DNA from 4 places in the Halomonas sp. AOP7-E1-9 genome. Region 2 is predicted to be linked to each of the others. Evidence: predicted binding sites of a transcription regulator. Region 2 holds the regulator's gene; each other region holds the start of a gene.
The links. The regulator LexA, encoded in region 2, represses DNA repair genes until DNA is damaged. The targets are predictions, from matches to a motif close to TACTGTNTANNTANACAGTA.
Positions count from the first base shown of each region.

Region 1: recN (DNA repair protein RecN) is a predicted target of LexA. The motif match lies at 3,229-3,248, and genes of this name have one in related genera.
Region 3: ACT3R4_RS11265 (LexA family protein) is a predicted target of LexA. The motif match lies at 2,133-2,152, and genes of this name have one in related genera.
Region 4: ACT3R4_RS06255 (LexA family protein) is a predicted target of LexA. The motif match lies at 1,542-1,561, and genes of this name have one in related genera.

Region 1 covers NZ_JBQSVC010000008.1:29,502-35,232, forward strand. The annotation lists gene dnaJ (molecular chaperone DnaJ) at 1-270, opposite strand, end outside; gene dnaK (molecular chaperone DnaK) at 382-2,313, opposite strand; gene grpE (nucleotide exchange factor GrpE) at 2,443-3,072, opposite strand; gene recN (DNA repair protein RecN) at 3,296-4,969, shown strand; gene fur (ferric iron uptake transcriptional regulator) at 5,085-5,537, opposite strand; gene ACT3R4_RS06685 (outer membrane protein assembly factor BamE) at 5,610-5,731, shown strand, end outside.
Region 2 covers NZ_JBQSVC010000020.1:22,405-28,135, reverse strand. The annotation lists gene nagZ (beta-N-acetylhexosaminidase) at 1-859, opposite strand, end outside; gene ACT3R4_RS11950 (L,D-transpeptidase) at 937-1,464, opposite strand; gene ACT3R4_RS11945 (TetR/AcrR family transcriptional regulator) at 1,442-2,119, opposite strand; gene lexA (transcriptional repressor LexA) at 2,385-3,062, shown strand; gene purU (formyltetrahydrofolate deformylase) at 3,170-4,024, opposite strand; gene ACT3R4_RS11930 (ribonuclease J) at 4,345-5,731, shown strand, end outside.
Region 3 covers NZ_JBQSVC010000018.1:17,627-23,357, forward strand. The annotation lists gene ACT3R4_RS11255 (sodium-dependent transporter) at 1-222, shown strand, start outside; gene ACT3R4_RS11260 (Y-family DNA polymerase) at 368-1,669, opposite strand; gene ACT3R4_RS11265 (LexA family protein) at 1,666-2,109, opposite strand; gene ACT3R4_RS11270 (alpha/beta fold hydrolase) at 2,466-3,365, shown strand; gene ACT3R4_RS11275 (patatin-like phospholipase family protein) at 3,406-4,428, shown strand; gene ACT3R4_RS11280 (Smr/MutS family protein) at 4,486-5,052, opposite strand; gene prmB (50S ribosomal protein L3 N(5)-glutamine methyltransferase) at 5,247-5,731, shown strand, end outside.
Region 4 covers NZ_JBQSVC010000007.1:64,573-70,303, reverse strand. The annotation lists gene ACT3R4_RS06265 (sodium ion-translocating decarboxylase subunit beta) at 1-301, shown strand, start outside; gene ACT3R4_RS06260 (IMPACT family protein) at 345-1,007, opposite strand; gene ACT3R4_RS06255 (LexA family protein) at 1,008-1,445, opposite strand; gene ccmA (cytochrome c biogenesis heme-transporting ATPase CcmA) at 1,714-2,334, shown strand; gene ccmB (heme exporter protein CcmB) at 2,338-3,066, shown strand; gene ACT3R4_RS06240 (heme ABC transporter permease) at 3,081-3,827, shown strand; gene ccmD (heme exporter protein CcmD) at 3,827-4,036, shown strand; gene ccmE (cytochrome c maturation protein CcmE) at 4,026-4,502, shown strand; gene ACT3R4_RS06225 (heme lyase CcmF/NrfE family subunit) at 4,552-5,731, shown strand, end outside.

The DNA of each region.
Region 1 (5,731 bases), on a different contig from region 2:
GCCACCGCCACCGAAACCGCCGCCGCCAAAGCCACCGCCTTGGCCATCAACACCGGCATGACCAAACTGGTCGTACGCCGCACGTTTTTCGCCATCGCTAAGCACTTCGTAAGCTTCTGACACTTCGCGGAATTTTTCCGAGGCAGTATCATCGTCCGGGTTTCGATCAGGGTGGAATTTTTGCGCCAGGCGGCGGTAGGCCTTTTTGATCTCTTTCTGATCGGCCCCTTTATCGACACCCAGGACTTCGTAATAATCGCGTTTGGACATGGGTCCTACGCCTCCTGGTTAACTATGCTCTTGATTAGGCGTCTTGACCGCGGAAACAGCAACGCGGGAGTCTCCTCCCGCGTTACCTTCTTCCTTGGTAGAAAGAGGATGTTACGACTGCTTTTTATCGTCGTTGACTTCTTCGTACTCGGCGTCAACCACGTCATCTTCCTGCTTGGTGCTAGCATCTTCAGCACCTTCACCCGCCTGCTGAGCAGCTTCCGCCTGTTCGGCGTACATCTTCTGCGCCAGCTGACCAGACGCTTCGGTCAGTGCATCCAGTTTCTTCTGGATGTTGTCCGTGTCGTCAGTCTTGACGGCTTCTTCCAGCTCGCTGATGGCGGTTTCGATAGCCTGTTTCTCATCATCCGTCGCTTTGTCGCCCGCTTCTTGCACGGTTTTGCGCGTTGCGTGGATCATGCCATCGGCCTGGTTACGCAGCTGTACCAACGCTTCGAATTTTTTATCTTCGTCAGCGTGGGCTTCAGCGTCGCGTACCATTTGATCGATCTCTTCATCCGTCAGACCGCTGGACGCTTTAATGACAATCGACTGCTCTTTACCGGTCGCCTTGTCTTTGGCAGAAACGTTCAAAATACCGTTGGCATCCAGGTCAAACGCCACTTCGATCTGCGGAACACCGCGCGGTGCAGGCGGAATATCAGACAAGTCGAAACGACCGAGCGACTTGTTCTGAGTCACTTGCTTACGCTCACCTTGAACGACGTGAATGGTCACGGCCGTCTGGTTGTCATCCGCCGTGGAGAAGGTTTGCGTCTTCTTCGTCGGGATGGTGGTGTTCTTGTCGATTAACGGCGTCATCACGCCACCCATCGTTTCGATACCCAGAGTCAGCGGGGTTACGTCCAGCAGCAGTACGTCTTTCACGTCGCCGCCCAGAACGCCACCTTGAATCGCTGCACCTACGGCAACCGCTTCGTCAGGGTTAACGTCTTTACGCGCTTCTTTACCGAAGAAATCAGCGGCTTTCTTCTGCACCATCGGCATACGTGTCTGGCCACCGACCAGGATCACTTCGTCGATTTCAGACGCAGACAGACCCGCATCTTTCAGCGCCATTTTGCAGGGCTCAAGTGAACGCTGAACCAGCTCTTCTACCAGCGATTCCAGCTTGGCACGAGTCACCTTAACGTTAAGGTGTTTCGGGCCAGTGTTGTCAGCCGTGATATAGGGCAGGTTAACGTCGGTCTGCTGGGCGCTTGAAAGTTCAATTTTGGCTTTTTCAGCGGCTTCTTTCAGACGCTGCATGGCCAGGTTGTCACCCGACAGATCAATACCGCTGTCAGACTTGAACTGGTCAACCAGGTAGTTGATCAGCGCCAAGTCGAAATCTTCGCCGCCCAGGAAGGTGTCGCCGTTGGTGGCGAGTACTTCAAACTGGGTTTCGCCTTCAACGTCGGCAATTTCGATGATCGAGATATCGAACGTACCGCCACCCAAGTCATAAACGGCGATGGTTTTGTCACCGCGTGACTTGTCCATACCGTAGGCGAGTGCTGCTGCGGTCGGCTCGTTGATAATACGCTTAACGTCCAGCCCCGCGATGCGGCCTGCATCCTTAGTGGCCTGGCGCTGGCTGTCGTTGAAGTAAGCCGGTACGGTGATAACCGCTTCCGTTACCGCTTCACCGAGGTAATCTTCGGCGGTTTTCTTCATTTTCTTCAGCACTTCCGCACTTACTTGCGGCGGCGCCATTTTTTTACCTTTTACTTCTACCCATGCATCGCCGTTATCAGCTTCAGCGATCTTGTAGGGCACCATCTTGATGTCTTTTTGAACAACGTCGTCTTTAAAGCGACGGCCGATCAGACGCTTGATGGCGTAAAGCGTGTTTTCCGGGTTGGTAACGGCTTGGCGCTTGGCTGCCTGGCCTACCAGGGTTTCGCCGTCATCGGTGTAAGCGATGATCGAAGGCGTGGTACGGCCACCTTCAGCATTTTCGATAACTTTAGCACTGTCGCCATCAAGTACTGCCACACAAGAGTTGGTAGTACCCAGGTCAATACCAATAATGCGTCCCATAGCAAAAACCTCGAATTCAGTTGTATCAATACTTAAAACGTGTGCGGGATTTCCCGCGTGGTTGGCCTTTATCTGGGGGCCGCCAGTGACTTTTCAAGGGTTTTTTTACACTTTGCGTCACTAATCGGCTTAATTTGCCTTCTGGCTGACCACAACCATCGCTGGGCGAACCAAACGCCCATTGAGCAGGTAACCTTTCTGCATCACTTCCATTACGGTATTGGGTTCAAGCTCGGGGTTCGGCACCATCGCCATGGCTTCGTGCACTTGGGGGTCAAAGGGCTCGCCTTGGGGCTCAATGCTTTCAACACCAAATTTATTGAGCACCCCCAGCTGCATATTGAGCGTCATGGAAACGCCCTCGCGGTGCGCCTCAGAGGCGCCGTCCTGCATGGATTCAAGCGCTTTTTCCAGGCTATCCACCACAGGCAGCAGCTCTTTTACAAATTTTTCCAAGGCAAACTTACGTGCCTTGTCCGCTTCCTGCTCGGCACGGCGGCGAACATTCTGAGCTTCAGCGGCAGCGCGCAACGCCTGGTCCTTGGCTTCTGCCAGGTTTTGCTCCAGCTCATTTACCTGAGCGGCTAGTACGTCGGCCTCGGGGTCGGCGAAGCTGCCTTCAAGCGGCGCTTCGTCGTTAATCAGGCCTTCCAGCTCCCCATCAATCAAGCGCTCTTCAGACTCCTGGTCCCTCATATCGGCTTCCCGCTCTTGGCGAGCGAGTTCGTCATCTAATGGAGTTTGCGGTTCTTTTGCCATGCCATGCTCCTCAAAAGGGGTTCGGGCTTTATCTGCCCAACACTGCTCATAAAAAATAATCAATAAATCAGTTTTAAAACAGCCCTAAACACGTATAGAGGCTATATGGGGGCCATAAAAGCCATCTCAAGAGGAGCATTGAAGTCAGTTATCGACTACTGTATAAAACAACATTTATTGGATAAGTATCCAGCTTCTGTGTCGCACCGCCTCAGGAGGCATCATGCTTACTCAGCTAGCGATTCAAGATTACGCGATTGTCGACCGCCTTGAGCTTGACCTAACCCACGGTATGACGGCCATCACGGGGGAAACAGGTGCAGGCAAATCCATTCTTCTAGGCGCGCTGGGCCTGTGCCTTGGTGAGCGTGCCGATGCTGGCAGCGTACGCCACGGCTGCGAGCGCACCGACCTATCAGCGCGTTTCGACATTCAACACCTGCCCGCCGCCGTCGAGTGGCTCACAGCCCGCGAGCTCCCCACCGACGAATGCCTGCTGCGCCGTGTAGTGACCGCCAGTGGGCGTTCAAAAGCGTGGATTAACGGCCAGCCAGCGACCATCACGGACTTAAAATCGCTTGGCGAGCAGCTCATTCAAATTCATGGCCAGCATGCTCATCAAGCGTTAATGCGTGAAGAGGTGCACCTGGCCCTGCTGGATGATTATGCCGGGCTACGGGAGGCTCGCCAGCAACTGGCAGAAACCTTCCACGAATGGCGCAATGCGCGACGACGGCTTAAAAAGCTCAGTGAAGAAGGTAGTGAAGTAGAAGCCAAGCGCCAACTGCTGCGCTACCAGGTTGAAGAGCTGGACCAGCTTGGCCTGGGTGAAGGCGAACTACAGACGCTTGAAGAGGAGCAACTGACCCTTGCGCATGCCGAAGAGACGCTGCGTGAAACCCAGTTGGCTGCCGACTGCTGCGCCAGCGATGAAGGCGGCGCGCTGTCGCTTCTTAATCAAGCTTATGCACACTTAAGCGCCCTGCCGGGCAGCGATAAGGGCACGCTTGCTAATACGCTCGCCATGCTCAGCGATGCGCGCATTCAGGTGGAAGAGGCCGCAAGCGAGTTGCAGCACTTTGCCAGCAGCACCGAGCTCGACCCAGAGCGCCTGATGTGGGTGGAAGAGCGTTTGACTGACATACACCGCATTGCGCGCAAGCATCATGTCGCGCCTGAAGAAATATGCGCCCTGCATAGCGCGCTTCAACGTGAAGTGGCGCAGCTTGAAACCAGCGATGAAGACCTTGAAGCGCTGAGCGGTCAGGTCGCCGAGTACCGTGAGCGCTACCGCAGCGAAGCCAAGAAAATCAGCGATACCCGTCAAAAAGCTGCCCTACGGCTGGGTAAAGAAGTTCAGCAGCAGCTGGCCTTTCTGGCCATGGGGAAGGCACGCTTTGAAGTGGCCGTTGCTTCGCGTGAAACACCCACGCCTGAAGGGCTGGATAGCGTACAGTTTTTGATCAGCGCCAATCCAGGCCAGCCTGCTCGCCCGCTCGCCAAAGTTGCCTCCGGGGGTGAGCTTTCGCGTATCAGCCTGGCGATTCAGGTGGTGGCCGCCTCGCATTCGACGATCCCAAGCCTGGTGTTTGACGAGGTGGATGTGGGTATTTCAGGCGCCACGGCGGAAATTGTCGGCCAGTTATTGCGCAAGTTAGGACAGAACGGCCAGGTAATGACCGTGACGCACCTGCCCCAGGTGGCCGCACAGGCGCACCAGCACCTGCATATTGAAAAGCGTGCCAAGCGAGATTCTACGCGTACCTATATGGCCTTGCTGGACGAGCGGGGGCGCATCAGCGAGCTTGCGCGCATGCTGGGCGGGGTCACGCTCTCTGACCAAACACTGGCTCATGCCCAGGAAATGCTGCATGCCAGCCAGCGCCTGCCTCATTAAGAGCTTTCTCAAATCACGCTTTCATTAACGGCACGCAAAACACCCCCATGCTGCTCCCTGTAACAAGGAGCGGCATGGGGGGTTCGTCGCGGCCAAAACAGGTTTGCGGGAAACCCTATTTTTTATTGATCGACACGTTAACCTGGCGCGTTACGTCCGACCCGCGAGGGCGTACGTAAAGTACCAGAGCGTGATCGACAAGCTCGTAGCCGTGCTCTTCTGCAATTTCTTGCTGGCGTCGTTCAATGATGTCATCAAGAAACTCGATGATTTCACCACTTTCCAAACACACCATATGGTCGTGATGGTCTTCTTGCGTCATCTCAAAGACAGCGTGGCCACCGTCAAAATTATGACGAATTACCAAACCTGCTGATTCAAATTGCGTCAGCACGCGGTAAACGGTTGCCAAGCCAACATCCTCGCCCGCATCAATCAGTGTTTTATACACTTCTTCTGCGCTAAGGTGGTGTTGACCCGAAGCATTTTCGAGAATCTGAAGGATCTTGACGCGCGGCAGGGTCACTTTCAGCCCGGCTTTGCGCAGTTCATGGTTCTGATCGGCCATGGTTGCTCTTCGCAGTAACAGGTTAGGTCGGGTATGATCGACCGAAACCACGATAGTGAAGAACAGGTCCAAATGCAAAAATTGACTCGCATCATTACGCTTTCCGTTGCCCTTACTGTTGTAAGTGGCTGTAGTTACGTCGGTGTTTACAAACGTGACATCCCACAAGGCAACCTGGTAACCGAAGAAATGGT
Region 2 (5,731 bases):
CGGCACGGTCGTTACACACCAGCAACATATCGCAGCCAGCGGCGAGCGCAGCAGCGGCACGCTCGCGTGGCGAGCCCGCTTCGTGAGCACCTGCCATACTTAAATCATCTGAAAAAATACAGCCTTTAAAGCCCAGCGATTCACGCAGCATACCCAACCAACTGGGCGAAAAGCCCGCCGGGCGTGTATCAAACGCTCGATAAATGACATGCGCGGGCATGATGCCATCCAACTGGGGGGCTAGCTGTTCAAAGGGGACAAGGTCACGCTGTTTAATTGCCTCCATTGAACGCTCATCAATGGGCAGTGCGACATGGGAATCCGCGGCTACGCCGCCGTGACCAGGGAAGTGTTTACCCACAGCGGTCATGCCCGCCTGATGCAAGCCCTCAACAAAAGCGGCGCCTAATTGAGCAACGTGCTCAGGGTCACCACTGAAACTACGGTCGCCGATGACGCTAGAAATTCCGCTATCCACATCAAGCACGGGTGCAAAGCTTAAATCCAGCCCACAGGCGGCCATTTCCATGCCAAGCAACCAACCTGCGTCTATGGCGAGAGAGCGGCCTTCTTCAGGGTCTTGAGCATAACGCTCGCCAATCCGGGCCATGGCCGGTAAGCGGGTAAGCCCTTTTTTGATACGCTGTACACGGCCACCCTCTTGGTCAACCGCCAATAAAAGATCGCCCCGTATACGCCTTATATCGCTACACAGCTTGCGCACCTGGTAGGCGTCTTCCACATTACGGGCAAACAAAATCACGCCACCGACAGCAGGTTCAAGCAGCAAGCGCTTTTCAGCATTGGATAATTCAGGCCCTTCCAGGTCGAGCATGACCGGGCCAATAGGTTGAGTCATTAGCAGGGATCCAACAAAAGGGCCGATGATTTTAGACGATCAACGCACAGAGTCAAAAAAGCCTCTGCGTAAGGCCATTACAGATGGCTGCCATGTAGCCAAACAGGCGTTCCAGGCACGGCGCGCTCAAAGATATAAAGCAGGTCCTCGTTGCGCATACGAACACAGCCATGTGAAGCAGGTTTGCCCATCGGTTGATCGGGCGGCGTTCCGTGTACATAAATATAGCGGCGCTGAGAGTCAACCGTGCCTGCACGGTTAAATCCTCGCTCTAACCCACACAGCCATAAAATACGCGTCAAAATCCAGTCACGTGTCGGATGAGCGTCGGCCAAGTCACTTGAGAAAATTTCACCGGTAAAACGCCTGCCTCTAAATACCGCATTGACCGGCTGTTCATGGCCAATTGCCGCGCGAACATAGTGCCAGCCATGCGGCGTTTGGCCACTTCCTTCTTGCTGGCCAACGCCAGCGCGTCCAGTAGAGATAGCGCACTCAAAGTCTGGTGTTTGACCCTGCCACCAGCGCAGGATTTGTGCGCCGGTATCAATTTCGATCCAGCCGTCTTTTTTAGGTGGCAACTCAGCTAACAGGGGCGTTCGCATGCTGCGCTCCTTCAACCTCTTGCGGCAGTGGAGCATTCATGGCGGCAACGACCACAGGGCGCAAGCGTCGCACTAAATCACGCACAGTCACCTGCTCCTGATAATCCTTGGAGGCGATATCACGTAGCGCATCCAGCCCCGACAAGGTGAAAATGACCGTACCCAACATAAAGTGCAGCCGCCAAAAACGCTCGGCATCGGGTAAATCAGGGGTCGCCTTACGCACAAGCCCGGTAAAGCGGGTAAACACATCCCCATATTGCTCTTGAATATGGCGCCGTAAATGCCCCTGCGCTTGGCTATAGGCTAATCCCAATAAGCGCATGAAGACTTTCAAACTATCCCGTTCAGCAGGCACTGCCAGCACCGTGGTGGCCATTGTTTCAAGTAGCTCTTCCAGGGGGATGGCGCGATCGGCATAGTGGGCTTCAAGCTCATCGAGCGCACCATGAAAACGCTGAGTAAACGGGTCTAGATAGCGTGAGAATACGGCTTGGATAAGGGCTTTCTTGGAACCAAAATGATAATTAACAGCCGCCAGGTTTACCCGTGCTTTACTGGTAATGTTACGCAGTGACGTTTCAGCAAAGCCACGCTCTGCAAACAGCACCTCAGCGGTATCCAGAATGCGTGACACCGTGTCAGATTGTGCCATTATGGCCTCCGGAGAAACGAGTGTTTAAAACATGCCAGAATAGTAAGTCATATCTTAATCAGGCTCAATCACCCTTATTCACCGTTTTTTTTATTTGGCTACCCTGCGCATTAGCGTTAATTCAAACGTCTTACCGCTCACAAACAGTGTTTTAACAAGCTGCTTTTTTAACCATGTACTGGATAGAGCAACATACTGTATACTTAAACACATACTGATCAAGCAGACAGATACCGACTGTCTTTTATTGTTTATGGAGTTTGGTATGTCGCGGCCACTCACAGCACGTCAGCAACATGTTTTTGATTTTATAGTAAAAACTATGGGTGAATTCGGCTACCCTCCCACCCGCGCCGAAATTGCCAAGGCCTTGGGCTTTAAATCCCCCAATGCCGCTGAAGAGCATTTACGTGCTCTTGAGCGTAAAGGCGTTATCCGGATTATTCGCAATACGTCGCGGGGGATTCGCCTCCCCAACCAGGAAGCTCAGGACGTTAGCGAATTACCCGCCACCGTTGCAGCCAACAGCAATGAGCTTCCGCCAATGGGCTTGCCGGTTATTGGTGAAGTGGCCGCTGGCAACCCGATCCTTGCAGCGGAGCATATTGACCGTTACTGCCCGCTACCCGCGGAATATTTCACCCCTAAAGCCGACTACCTCCTGAGGGTACGCGGTTTATCCATGAAGGATGTGGGCATCCTGGAAGGCGATTTACTGGCGGTGCACCGCACTGATCGTGTACGTGATGGGCAAATCGTCGTTGCGCGGCTGGAAGATGAAGTCACCGTAAAACGCTTTCAACGCCAAGGGCATCAGGTCATGCTGATTGCGGAAAACGCTGATTTTGCACCGATTGAAATCGACCTGCGAACCCAATCCCTGGATATTGAAGGCGTAGGTGTAGGCGTCATCCGTGGCGGTAATGGCCAAGCGTTAGGCTAATAAGCCGTTTGCGTAAAATCGGTTTTTAAAAGCATCAAGGGGGTGGCCATTTTCATGGCCACCCCCTTGTTTTGTTACTGGTTCAGCTTAAACAGTTTTTAAAACGCTTAGCTAAAGACAACGGTCTTATTGCCGTGGATCAAAACGCGGTCCTCCAGATGCCAGCGCAGGCCTCGCGCCAATACGGCTTTTTCTACATCGCGCCCAAAGCGAACCAGGTCAGTTGGCGTATGGCAATGGCTCACACGATGAATGTCCTGCTCAATAATCGGCCCGGCATCCAACTCCTCCGTCACGTAGTGGCACGTCGCGCCAATTAGTTTTACGCCGCGTTCATAAGCCTGATGGTAAGGCTTGGCACCGGCAAATGAAGGCAAGAAGCTGTGGTGAATATTAATCACCTGCCCAGCGTAACGCTCACACAACGACGGGGGCAGAATCTGCATATAGCGCGCCAATACAATACAGTCCGCTCGCGCGTTATCAATAAGCTCCTGCACCTGAGTAAACGACTCTTCCTTATTATTCGGGTCCACCGGCACATGGTGATAAGGAATACCGTACCACTCAGCGATTGAGCGCATATCTTCGTGATTAGAAATCACACCGGCGATATCACAATCCAGCTCACCTGCCTGCCAACGGTAAAGTAAATCCACCAGGCAGTGAGACTCACGGGAGACCATGAGGATGACGCGCCGACGCTTTTGAGTATCCATTAGCGCCCACTGCATGGAAAACTCTTGAGCAATTGGCTCAAAGGCGCTGCGTAATGTGTCAACGGACATGCCAAGCGAATCGGCCAATATCTCATAACGCATAAAAAAGCGGCCCGTTTGCAAGTCAGAATGCTGACTGGCCTCGGTGATAGAGCCGCCTTGTTGAGCAATAAATCCAGACACACGGGCAACAATACCCACCTGATCGGGGCAGGAAACGACTAAACGGTAATAATGAGACATGTGAAGTACTCTTGACGACCTACGAAATACAAATGACAAACCACTATTGGCATCGTCTATTGGCATAGTGCAACGGCGCCGCAAACAGCGGCTAAATAGCGACGCCGTAAATAACGGCTGCCTAGTGTACCGGAACCCTATTAACGAAGCACCGTTATCTAATGTCGGGGGTCATTGTTAGCCGCCCCTGCCTTCCCGTATAGTTAAGGCATTACTTTTTAGGCTTTTCATAACCGATGCATCCACCACGCGTTCAACTTCGTCCTCGCCGCCGCCCACCTCTGCGCCTACTGCCGCTGGGTGGGTGTGGTGAAATCGGCATGAATCTAACGCTGTATGGATACGACGATCACTGGATCGCGGTCGACTGCGGCATGATGATTCGCCAGGATTTGCCTAACTCGCCCCTTCAAGTACCTAACCTGGGCACCGCCGAGGCACTGAACATAACGCCCCAAGCGTTATTTATAACGCATGGACATGAAGATCACATTGGCGCGGTTGCCTGGTTATGGCCCAAGTGGAACTGCCCTATCTATGCCACCCCACTTGCGGCAGGTCTCTTACGTGCAAAATTCGCTGAACACCAGCTAAGTAGCGCCGCGATTAAGATTATCGAGCCGGGCGAAGCAATGGAAACGGCACCCTTTTCGGTGCGCTATTTGCCGGTTACCCATTCGATCCCTGAAAGCTGCGCGCTGGTCATCGTGATGGGCGATTACCGCATAATGCACACAGGGGATTGGAAGCTGGACCCAGAGCCGCTGATTGGCACGCCCATTAACGCGGCGCACTTTCGAGCGCTTGCCCCGATTGATTTAGTAGTAGGTGATTCAACCAATGCCCCTCTGCCTGGCCACTCCAGCAGTGAAGGCGATGTGGCTAAAGCGCTGGCTAAAAGCCTGAAGGAGTGCAAGGGCCGCGTCGTGGTCTCCTGTTTTGCAAGCAACCTTGCACGCGTACTGGCCATTGGCCGGGCGGCTCATCAATGCGGCCGTCGGGTCAGTTTGATGGGACGATCCATGGAGCGCATGGTGAGCATTGCACGTGGGCTTGGCTACATGGATGACTTCCCAGCGCTTGTTCCCCCCCATGATTTGGGCTATTTGCCCCCCGATGAAGTGGTGATTATCGCCACAGGTAGCCAGGGTGAGCCTCGTGCAGCACTGCAACGACTGGCCCAAGGGCGCCACCCGTTTATTGACCTTGAGCCTGGCGATAACGTCATTTTCTCTGCCAAAGCTATCCCCGGCAATGAACGCCCTATAGAGCAGCTCAAAAAACGCTTGGTCCAACTTGGGGTCACGATCTTTGATGAGGTTAATCATCCTGAGCTGCACGCCACAGGCCACCCTGCGCAAGAAGAACTCATCACATTCTACCAGTGGATCAGGCCCAAATATTTGATCCCCGTGCACGGCGAAGCGCGCCACCAGCAGGCCCACCAAGCGATTGCAGACTCCTTGGGCATCAGCGCACCTTTAGCACCCGTTAATGGCGACATGATCGTTATGGACCACTTGGGACTGCGCTGCGAAGCCCGCCACCCTCAACCGCCCTGTATCGTTAATCAAAATAGCGTTGTGCCGCATCCAGGCCTGGAGGCCACCAAAACCACGACGCGCCGAGGCAGTTTATTTCTCGCCCTGCCTGTCGCGGCCAGCGATACCGGATGGTGGCGCATCGGTCGCTTGATGCTGGATAGCA
Region 3 (5,731 bases), on a different contig from region 2:
CGCGACGAGCTAGGACTCTCGCCCCTGCCCTATACGCTATGGCTTGCCATGGTGCGTTATGTCAGCCCGCTGGGTATTTTGGTTATTTTCGCTGATGCATTAGGGCTGTTTACCGTTACCTTTTCAGTTCATTGGCCGTGGTTGTTGGCTATCCTGCTGATCATGATGGCGCTGGGCGAGTGGTTGAGCCCTCGCCTGCGTCAGGCGTTAACGACACGCTAACGGATCTCCCCAGCCAACGCTGCTGCTGAGCAATGAGTGACGGCTCATCCAGCGGCGTTTGGCAGGTGATTTGAGTCTCTTCCTGAGATCGTAGTTGAGACAGGAGCTGAGACAGGAGTTGAGATCGTAATTGAGATAGCAGTGGTTACTTACGTAAAGCAGATTGCTTGATAGCGCCAGGGTGAGTGCCTGCCTGCATCAACTCGTCCCAGCGTGTGGTGTAGCGGTTTGAACAATGAGCGCTGCGCAGCTGCCAGGCGGCATCGGCATCCATCATGCCAAAGCTGATGGTGCCTTGCCCCATGCGCTGATTGATATTATCCAGGGTGGCCATTAAGTAAGGGTATCGGTTCCGCGGCGGTTGATGTAGCAACGAGAGCTGGTGCTGCTCGGCATCAACCAGGTCCAATAGCATCACACCTGCCTTCATAAACCGGTAGCCTGGCCGGTAAACCTGTTCAACCCCTTGGTGAACGGCCTCAAGAATTGTGCGCGTATCGTCGCTGGGTGAGGGCAGGGGCACCATGGCGTGGGGAGAATACTGGGGTTGGTCTCGGCGGTGGCGGTTGGTGTTTAAAAAAATCATCACGGCTCGCGTTAGGCTGCGCTGCTGACGGAGTTTTTCGGCGCTGCGCTGGGCATGTTGGCGTAACGCGTTATGTACTTCTGTTTTACTGCCGGTTGATTGGCCGAATGAGCGCGACGTCATAATGCGGTGGCGCGGTTGATCCAGCGCATTCATCTGCAGGCAGGGCGTACCGCGCAGCTCCAGCGCCGTGCGGGCCAGCACTACCGAAAAATGTTTGCGCAGTAGCCGAAGGTCAGCCTCACGCAAGTCCCAGGCGGTATTAATATTGCTGATCGCTAACCGCTCAGCAATCCGGCGCCCAACGCCCCATACGCTGCCCACCGGTGTCTGTTTAAGCAGGGCGGTCGTTGCCGCATCTTTTCCCGTTAGCAGGCACACGCCTTGATAGTGAGTCGCCTGCTTGGCCAAGTGGTTGGCAAGCTTCGCCAGCGTATGCGTAGGGGCCAGCCCGACGCATACCGGCAGGCCTAAATGACGCCGAATCCGCCGACGCAGCCATTCGCCCAGGGTTTGGCACTGCTGGTTGCTGAACGCCTCCAGGTAAATAAACATTTCATCAATGGAGTACGGCGACACGGCTGGGCAGGTATCACGCAGTAGCTGGCACAGCCTGGCCGACATATCGCCATACAGCTCATAGTTGGATGACTTGAGGTAAATGTCACCACGCTTACGCAGGCTTTCGAGCTTAAACGATGGCATGCCCATGGGGATGTCCATGGCTTTCATCTCGGCAGAGCGGGCGATGATACAGCCGTCGTTGTTCGACATAACGCCAACCGGTTTGCCTTCCAGCGCAGGATCAAACACACGCTCACAACTGACGTAAAAGTTGTTGGCATCGACCAGGCCAATCATCGGACATACTCATGAATGACGGCACGCACTACTCCCCATAGCTGGCACTCGGTGCCTTCCAAAGGAAGCGGCGGGTAGTGAGGATGCGCGGAGCAGAGATGCGGCGTATTTTGGTAGAGGGCGTAGCGCTTAATCAGCACTTCCCCTTCAAACATGGCAACCAGAATGTGCCCTAGCCGAGGCTTAATGCTGCGGTCAACGACCAGCAGGTCGCCATCAAAAATCCCCCAGCCTTCCATGCTGTCACCAGCGGCGGAAAGGTAGAACGTCTGGGTAGGGTTTTTAATTAGCCGCGTGTTGAGATCGAGCGTACGCGGTTCGTAATCCTGCGCTGGTGATGGAAAGCCGCTAAAGCCCGCACGGCCTTGTAACGATGAAAAAGGCAGCGGCTGAGAAGTTAACGGCAAGGTGGGCACGAGCGTCGATGGAGGCAACGACATCGTCGGCATCCTCACTGAATGTAATGTGTATGTATATACAGTATTTATTCGTGAGGTTTAAATTGCAAGCGTTGAGCGGCGGTTAGGCAAGCCTAGCGCGCTAGCCACAACCCCACGACGATGGCACTAACAACAGCAATAAAAAAAACAAGGTTACGGGCGCGTGTATCGCGGCGTGGTTTCATGGCAGCACCATTAGCAAGGGTTGGGTAAAAGCGACGGAAGAATTGCGCCTGGCATGGTAACGTTTGTTACTGATACCGTCATCCAGACATTGCCTGAACGCTGAATTCAGGAACATTAAAGGCGTCGCGTTATTTGCCAACGAGATGGCCGCTTCATCAGGAAAACAACGTATGTGTGAACCAACCCTCCAACCCGCGTCTCGACACTTCGCGCAACCGCTGGTGCTTGCGCAAGGGCGCTTGGCCGCACTGGGCTGGGGCCGCGTGGATGCACCTGTCTGGCTGGCGCTACACGGCTGGCTGGATAACGCGGCAAGCTTTAGCCGCTTGGCACCGCTTTTGGCAGATGCGCTGGATATCCGCGTGGTAGCCATTGATTTTCGCGGCCATGGGCACTCCCAGCATGCCGCTTTCGGAAGCGACTATGCGTTGTGGGATTACTGCCACGATGTGCTTGATGCGCTGGACGCGCTGGGTATTGAACAGGCATCTTTACTGGCCCACTCCATGGGCGCGGCGGTTGCCTGCCTATTGGCCGCTGCTATGCCGGAGCGTATTGCCCGGTTAACCTTGATTGACGGGCTGGGGGCATTGAATACGCCTGCGGAAGAAACCGCCAGCCAATTGCGCAAAGGGCTTATTGCCCATCGTCGCCCGCTTTCCCGCCCACCACGCTATGCTGATATCGAAAGTGCGGTTGCCGCGCGGGTAGCCGGTGGCGTCACCACGCTGGATAGCGTAACGGCGATGCCGTTGGTTGAGCGTAATACGCAAGCAACTGCCGATGGCTATCTACAAATGCGTACGGATAGTCGACTGCTAAAACCCTCTCTGGTGCGCTTTACCCCTGAGCAGGTGCTGGCTCTGTTAGCGTGTATTCAGGCGCCAGTACTACTGATTGAAGGCGAGCAGGGTATTTTAGGAAAGCGTGCCTGGGCCGAGCAGGCGCGCTTGGCGGTTAATGATCTGACCCGCCATGTGTTGCCTGGCGGGCATCATCTACATTTAGAATCTAAAGCGGTTGCCGCTGTGGCGGAACTCGCCACCGCCCACTGGGAGGCAGCCGTGTAAAACGGTTATACGGTCGGCTCAAGAGCAATAGGAATAGCCAATGAATCAACTGACGCACGCGGGTAGCGGGAAAAAAGTGGCTTTGGTGTTGGGCAGTGGCGGGGCGCGCGGTTATGCCCATATCGGTGTCATTGAAGCCCTGGAAGCACGAGGCTTTGAGATTATTTCAGTGGCGGGATGCTCCATGGGCGCGCTGATTGGTGGCATCTACGCTTCTGGCAAACTGCCCGAGTATCGCGAGTGGGTCTGTAATCTCGATTATCTGGACGTACTAAAGCTGGTGGATGTGACCTGGAGCCCGATGGGAGCCATGCGTGCCAATAAGGTGATGAGTAAGTTGGAAGCGTTGGTAGGCGATGTGCTCATTGAGGATTTGCCTATTCCGGTGACAACGGTGGCGACTGACCTGGTTCGCCAGCGCGAAGTGTGGTTTCAAAATGGCCCGTTACTGCGCGCCATTCGTGCCTCTATCGCCATTCCAGGCGTCATTACGCCGGTCAGTGTTGGTGACCAGGTGTTGGTCGATGGCGGGCTGCTTAATCCGCTGCCTATCATGCCGGTTATTTCTGCCCACGAAGCAGACCTGGTAATTGCGATTAACGTAACGGCACATAGCCCGCAGCCGGTATCGTTGGAAGAACTCCTGCCCCGTGAGCACGAGGAAAATGACAGCAGAACGGCGCAAGAGCGCGACCGTGATGAAAAAATTGGCGGCTGGATGAGTGACGTGCGCCAAGCCACCCTGCGTTTATGGGAGGGACTTGGCAGTAGCGAAGAGGACAGCAGCGTGGAAGCTGGCGCTGAAGAGAGCGTTGAGACGCGAGGCAAGCGCGAGTGGAGCAAGCTCGATATGATTTTAGAGTCGTTTGATATTACCCAAGCGGCCCTGGCAAAATACAAAATTGCCGGTTATCCGCCCGATATATTGATCGAGATTCCCAAGACGGTATGCAGCACGTATGAGTTTCATCGCGCCAAAGACTTGATCCGCCTGGGGCGGCACTTGGCCGATGAGGCGCTGGAGCGGCGCATGCCCAGCATTGCCTCGGATGCAACAGAGTGAGGCAGAGAGCCGCTGGAAAAGCGCAAGTAGAGCAGTGAAGAGAGCGGTTGAGCGGCGTTACGCCCCGCGCTTACGCAGCAATATATAGACTGCTCCGGTGCCGCCATCAATATCAATGGCCGAGCAAAAGGCCAGCACCCCCGGCCATTCGCGTAACCAGGTATTGGTGTGACTCTTAAGCACCGGAAAATCTGAAGTGGTGCCCCACGCCTTGCCGTGAACCACCAGCACGCAGCGCAGCCCTTGGCTTGATGCATCGCGCAAGAAGCTTTCAAGCTCCGCGCGGGCTTCTTCAAGCGTGTAGCCGTGCAGGTCAAGCCCCGCCTGCCACTCGGTTTGGCCACGCTTTAACTGGCTGAAGGTACGCCAGGGTAAATCGGGCACGCTAAACTCAAGGTACTCAGACGGGCGCACGGCCTCGACCCGGCCATCTGATGTGCGGCCGCTGGCTTGCACTGTACTGTTTTGAACCGCCGCATTACGCCGCGCCTGTTGGGCTTCATCATTGCGCTTGGGCTTGCCGGGGTCGGCTTGATTATGTGCAATACGGCGTACGCCCGCTGCTTGCAGCGCCTGGCGAAAAGCGCTGATATCGTCATCGTTGGGCAGGTGGCGTCGCGTCATATCAAGCTCAAAGTGTGAAAAGGAAGAAAGAGTAAAACAAGAAAGCATATAAAGTGCCGACAGTATAGCGAGCTGAGCGGCGCTGTGAACCGGGCGGCGTCAAAGGTACAATCTTTACAGGTACAATCTTTTCTTTATCAATGAGTGTAGCCGCATGTGGCTGCATGGATGGTTTTCGTTTATCAGGAGTCGCTGTGACCACGCACCTCAATGCTGAGACCTCTCACTCAACCCTTTCGTTGCCGGATACGGCGTTGGTGAGCGATCTTTTTACACTACGCGACTATCTGCGCTGGGTATCCAGCGAGTTCTATCTGGCCGGACTGCACTATGGCCACGGCACCGAGTCTGCCTGGGATGAAGCCGTTGCGCTCTGCCTGGGGGCACTTCATCTGCCCTGGAACGTCGACCCCGCCGTTTTGGAAGCACGGCTTTTGCCTGTTGAGCGCCAGCGTATTATCGCCCTGACCCGGAAGCGGGTAGCCAGCCGCCAGCCATTGCCGTACCTGCTGGGCGAGGCCTTTTTTGCAGGCCACCCCTTCAATGTTGATGAGCGAGTGCTGATTCCGCGTTCGCCGATTGCCGAGCTGATCGAAGACGGTTTTTCGGCCTGGTTCCCGGAAGAGCCGCCGGAGAGCGTGCTGGATTTATGCACCGGCTCTGGTTGTATCGGCATTGC
Region 4 (5,731 bases), on a different contig from region 2:
AAGCTTCTTGACGGTGGAAACCCTCGGGATTCTGGGGCTGGGTATCGTGGCCTTCGGAATTGGTACCGCCGCCGGCGTGTTAATGGCCAAGCTGATGAACCTAATGAGCCGTATGCCGATTAATCCGCTGATAGGTGCTGCCGGGGTATCCGCTGTGCCTATGGCGGCGCGTGTAGCTAATAAGGTCGGTCTGGAATCCAATCCGCATAACTTCTTGTTGATGCATGCGATGGGTCCAAACGTGGCAGGAGTAATTGGTTCTGCCGTGGCTGCCGGGGTAATGATTAAATATTTGGGATAAATAGACAGGATTGACGGGGAAGCAGAAGTGCCCCATGCACGGCTTACGGTTTACACCGTAAGCCGTTTTTGGTTTCGGGGGCGGGTGCGTTTACCGGGGTAACGTCCAGCGTGCACTTTAGGCGATTTTCCAAGGGGGAAAGGTCGAACGTCTGGTCGCGGGGCCAGCCAATGGTGAGCTGAACACCTTCGCCATCGTAGTTGACGTGTTCAATGGGGATGGCCTTTTCGTCGCACCAGGCGCGGGCGATCGCCTCGCTGGCAAAGGTAAGGCGTAGCGTGTAGGCGTCTCGCTCAATCACTTCACGCGTCGGTAAGGTTTCCAACGCATGGCTGATGGCTTGAGCGTAAGCCCGTGCCAGCCCGCCGGTGCCTAGCTTGGTGCCGCCGAAGTAGCGCGTCACGACACCGCCGATTTCACCCATTTGGCTGCCTTGAAGTACCTGGTACATTGGCCGACCGGCCGTGCCGCCAGGCTCGCCATCATCGGAAAAACCAATCAGTGTTTGCTCCCCAGGCGGCCCAGCAATATAAGCCGTACAGTGATGGCTGGCATTGGGGTGAGCAGCTCTTGCCGCTTCAAGAAGTGCACTAAAAGCGGCCACATCTGGCGCATGGCATAGCCACGCCAGAAACTGGCTTTTTTCGACCTCTATCTCGGCGGTATGCCACTGCGAGGCAGCTAAATCAGGAACTTGATAACGCAATCAGTGCTCCATAAGGCCATAAGAATTGGCAGCAAGGTCGTTGGCACTATCCTGCGCCACACCCATTACCATTCCTAACACTTGAATATCGCAATTGTGCAAAAAGAGATCCGGCGCTTGGGTATCGGCAGGCCATAAATGTACGCCAAAGCGACTGATCGAGAGCTGCTTCAACGCAACAGGTTGCTGATTGATGTGAGCGACGGCGGTTTCTTCGTGGGTATCGCATTGAAAACGCCGAATAATAATGACATCTCCATCAAACAAGTTGCAATCACGCATTCGGTTGCCGCGTATTTTGAGGGCGTAGGTATTGTGCCGCGTTCTGCGTGGTGCTGTTTTAAAGGCGCGTGCCGATTGAATGCCTTTAGGTGCGCAGGACGCGCTGCTCAATACGGTAGAACCGGCGTGAGTTGGTGCTGACATCGATATATTCATAGGAAATTCTCCAATGCAGCGCCCTTTCCCTAGGCGTTTAGTAGTGGCAAGCCAGCAGGTTGTTGGCATGTCTTTTCATACAGTGTTTTAGTATACAGCTGTTTTTGCATACAGTGGTAGTGCTGTTTTTATCCAGTGCCTTTTGCTATTCAAGATGCTGGTCCCGTCGGCACGCTTGGTGCATTCTCACGGCCGCTGCGATTGGCTGGAGATAACGTGGCTTTCCGTGTAGAGTTTTGGCTAACTATCAACCTGTTGGGAGATACCTTTGAGCCTGTGCCTGCAAGCACGACAACTAGCCTGCGAGCGTGATGGGCGCTGGCTATTTGAAGGGCTCGATCTCACGATTCGCAGCGGTGACATCGTTCGAATTGAAGGCCCCAATGGCAGCGGCAAGACCACGCTGTTAAAGCTGCTGGCAGGTCAACTGAGTGATTACCAAGGCGAGCTTTTCTGGAACGGCGCGCCACTTCGCAAGGTGCGTGAACATTATCTGGCCAACCTGCTGTATCTGGGGCATTCGCCAGGCATCAAGGCTGGGCTTTCACCGCTTGAAAACCTGGCCTGGTACCAGGCGCTAAGCGGCGAGCGGGGTAATGAATCGCAGCGCCTGAGCGCTTTGGAGCAAGTAGGGCTTGGCGGTTTTGAGGACGTATTGGTCGGCCAGCTGTCGGCGGGTCAGCAGCGCCGTGTGGCGCTGGCCCGGTTAACGCTGACGCGCCGTCCGCTCTGGGTGCTTGACGAGCCGTTTTCCGCCATTGACCACCAAGGCGTAGCCGCGCTTGAAGCGCAGCTTTCAGCTCACGCTCAAGCTGGGGGGAGCATTCTGGTAACCACTCACCATGCGCTGAATGCTTCGCCCGCCGCTCGCTGTATTCAACTGGGATAAACAATGACGCAGGGGCAGAAGGCGACCACTACACTACTTGAAACGCCGGTGCCGGGCGGGCTGTGGATCGCCTTTACCGCCACCCTCAAGCGTGATGTAACACTGATGTTCAGACGCCGCGGCGAACTGTTCAATCCGCTGGTCTTCTTCGCGCTGGTGATAACGCTGTTCCCAATCGGCATTTCACCCGACCGCGCCGTACTTGCGCTGATCGCGCCAGGTCTTTTGTGGGTAGCGGCGCTTCTGGCGGCGCTTTTGTCGCTGGATAGCCTGTTTCGCACCGATTATGACGACGGCAGCCTTGAGCAGATGCTGCTCGCGCCTCAGCCGCTAGCCGCGCTTAGCCTGGCCAAGGTACTTGCCCACTGGTTGTTGACCGGGCTGCCGCTGGCGCTGGTTGCGCCGCTTCTGGGTGTGACGCTGGCCCTGCCTCCGGGCAGCTACGCGGTGCTTGCGCTTTCGCTTTTGCTGGGCAGCGCCAGCTTGAGCCTGCTTGGCGCGATTGGTGCGGCGCTAACCGTTGGTATCGCGCGGGGCGGCGTACTGCTGTCGCTGCTTATACTGCCGCTGTATATACCGGTGCTTATTTTTGGGGTCGGGGCGGTGCAGGCTGCTGTCATCGGTGAAGGCGTTGCGGCGCACCTGGCCATGCTCGGGGCCCTGCTGGCTGCGTCGCTACTGTTGGCTCCCTGGGCGATTGCCGCCTCGCTACGCATCAGTATCAACGGTTGAGGACAGAACACGTCATGTGGACCTTTATTCATAAATGGGGCTCGCCCAAATGGTTTTATGCAATGAGTGCAAAGGTGCAGCCCTGGTGCTGGGCAGTCTCCCTGGTACTCATTGCGACCGGCACGGTATGGGGGTTAGCCTTTGCACCCACCGAGGTGAATCAGGGGCAGGGCGATAGCTTCAGGATCATTTATGTCCACGTGCCCGCCGCCTTTCTTGCCCAGTCGGTGTTTGTTTCGATGGCGGCGGCGAGCCTGGTCTTCATGGTATGGAAGATCAAGGTGGCGGATATGGCCGCGACAGTTATGGCGCCGTTTGGGGCGGTGATGACGTTTGTGGCGCTTTTTTCCGGAGCGGTGTGGGGTGTGCCCACCTGGGGTACCTGGTGGATGTGGGATGCCCGACTGACCTCCATGCTGATTCTGTTGTTCCTGTTTCTGGGGGTGATCGCCCTGCGCAGCGCTTTTACCCGTCGTGAGGGGGGGGCAAAAGCGGCTTCGGTACTGGCCATGGTTGGGGTCATCAATATTCCGATTATCAAGTACTCGGTGGACTGGTGGTTTACGCTCCACCAGTCGGCGACCTTTACGTTGACGTCGCGGCCCCTCATGCCCACGGAAATGTGGCTGCCGTTACTGATCATGGTGCTGGGCTTCTACTGGTTTTTTATCGCTCTTACACTGATGCGTACGCGGAATGAAATCCTGCGTCGGGAAATTGATAAGCGTTGGGTCAGGGATTTGATCAGGGAGGCGCGGTAATGGCATTTACATCGTTTGGCGCGTTCTTGGCCATGGGCGGACACGGCCCTTACGTGTGGGCGGCCTGGGGCGTCACGGCACTTTTGATGGTTGCCTGCATCATTCATGCTCGTTTTGAGCGCCGCCAACTGGCCAGTGCTGTAAAACGCCGTGCCCGGCGTGGTGACCGTCATCCACCCCATCAAACGAGACATGCTGATGACACCTAAACGTCGCCAGAAGCTGGTGATCATTCTCGGCGCGCTGGCGCTAGCCGCCGTGGCGGTAGGCCTCACGCTCTATGCCCTGCGCGCTAATATCAACCTGTTCTACAGTCCGGTGCAGATTGCCCAGGGTGACGCGCCCATCGAGCGGACAATCCGTGCAGGCGGTATGGTAAAGGAGGGCTCGGTTGTCCGTGACCCGCAAAGCCTGAACGTCGAGTTCCTGGTAACCGACTACGTGGACGAGCTTGCGGTGGCCTATAACGGCATCCTGCCGGATCTGTTTCGCGAAGGGCAGGGCGTGGTAGTGGTAGGCAAACTGTCTACAGACGGGCGGTTTATCGCTGACAAGGTGCTTGCTCGCCACGATGAAAACTACATGCCGCCCGAAGTGTCGCAAGCGTTAGAAGAGGCAGGTTACTCGCCTGCTGATTATCAGGACCAACCGGTTGAAGCAGCCAAGCGTGAATAGGTTGAGCCAATGTCCTATACCCTAGAGTCCGTGTCATGCTGGAGTGCCGATGTTGGTAAAACTGATCCCTGAGCTTGGGCACTTCGCGTTAATTATTGCCCTGCTAATGGCAGTATTGCAGGGCGTAATGCCATTAGCCGGGGCGGCCACGCGCAGGCCGCTTTGGATGGCATATGGTCATCCCATGGCCACGGGGCAGTTTCTGTTTATCGCAGCGGCTTATGTGTGCCTAACCGCCAGCTACGCGCTGGATGACTTCAGTGTGGCGAACGTCGCCAACAACTCCAACTCGCTGTTGCCCTGGTACTACAAGCTCAGTGCGGTGTGGGGCAACCATGAAGGGTCGGTGCTGTTGTGGAGCCTGATGCTGGCGGGCTGGGGGTATGCCGCTTCGCGCTTCTCAGGCGGCCTGCCTCGCGACATGGTAGCGCGGGTACAGGGTGTGATGGGCTTGATTAGCGTGGGATTCTTACTGTTTATCCTGCTGACGTCCAATCCCTTCGAGCGGCTTTTGCCCAACGTGCCTCACGATGGCGCGGACCTTAATCCGCTGCTTCAGGATATTGGCTTGATTGTTCACCCGCCGATGCTCTACATGGGCTATGTCGGGTTTTCCGTCGTGTTTGCCTTCGCCATTGCCGCGCTGCTGGGTGGGCGGTTGGATGCGGCCTGGACGCGCTGGGCGCGCCCCTGGACCAATATTGCCTGGGCCTTTTTGACGGTAGGTATTGCATTGGGCAGCTGGTGGGCCTACTACGAACTCGGCTGGGGAGGCTGGTGGTTCTGGGACCCGGTGGAAAATGCCTCGCTACTGCCCTGGCTAACCGGCACCGCGCTGATCCATTCGCTGGCCGTCACCGAAAAGCGCGGCTCGTTTAAAAGCTGGACCGTACTGCTGGCCATTTTTACCTTTTCGCTATCGCTGCTGGGTACCTTTCTGGTGCGTTCTGGTGTACTTACCTCGGTGCACGCGTTTGCCAATGACCCCTCACGCGGCTTGTTTATTCTGGTGCTGCTGACGATCACCGTGACGCTTTCTCTACTGATATTTGCGCTGCGCGCGCCCCGCGTGAGCCATCATGCGAGCTTCAACTGGCTATCACGAGATTCGCTGCTGCTTATCAACAATATTCTATTGGTCATCATGACCGTGACGATTTTGCTGGGTACGCTCTACCCGCTGATTTTAGACTCGCTCAACCTGGGTAAAATCAGCGTGGGCCCGCCGT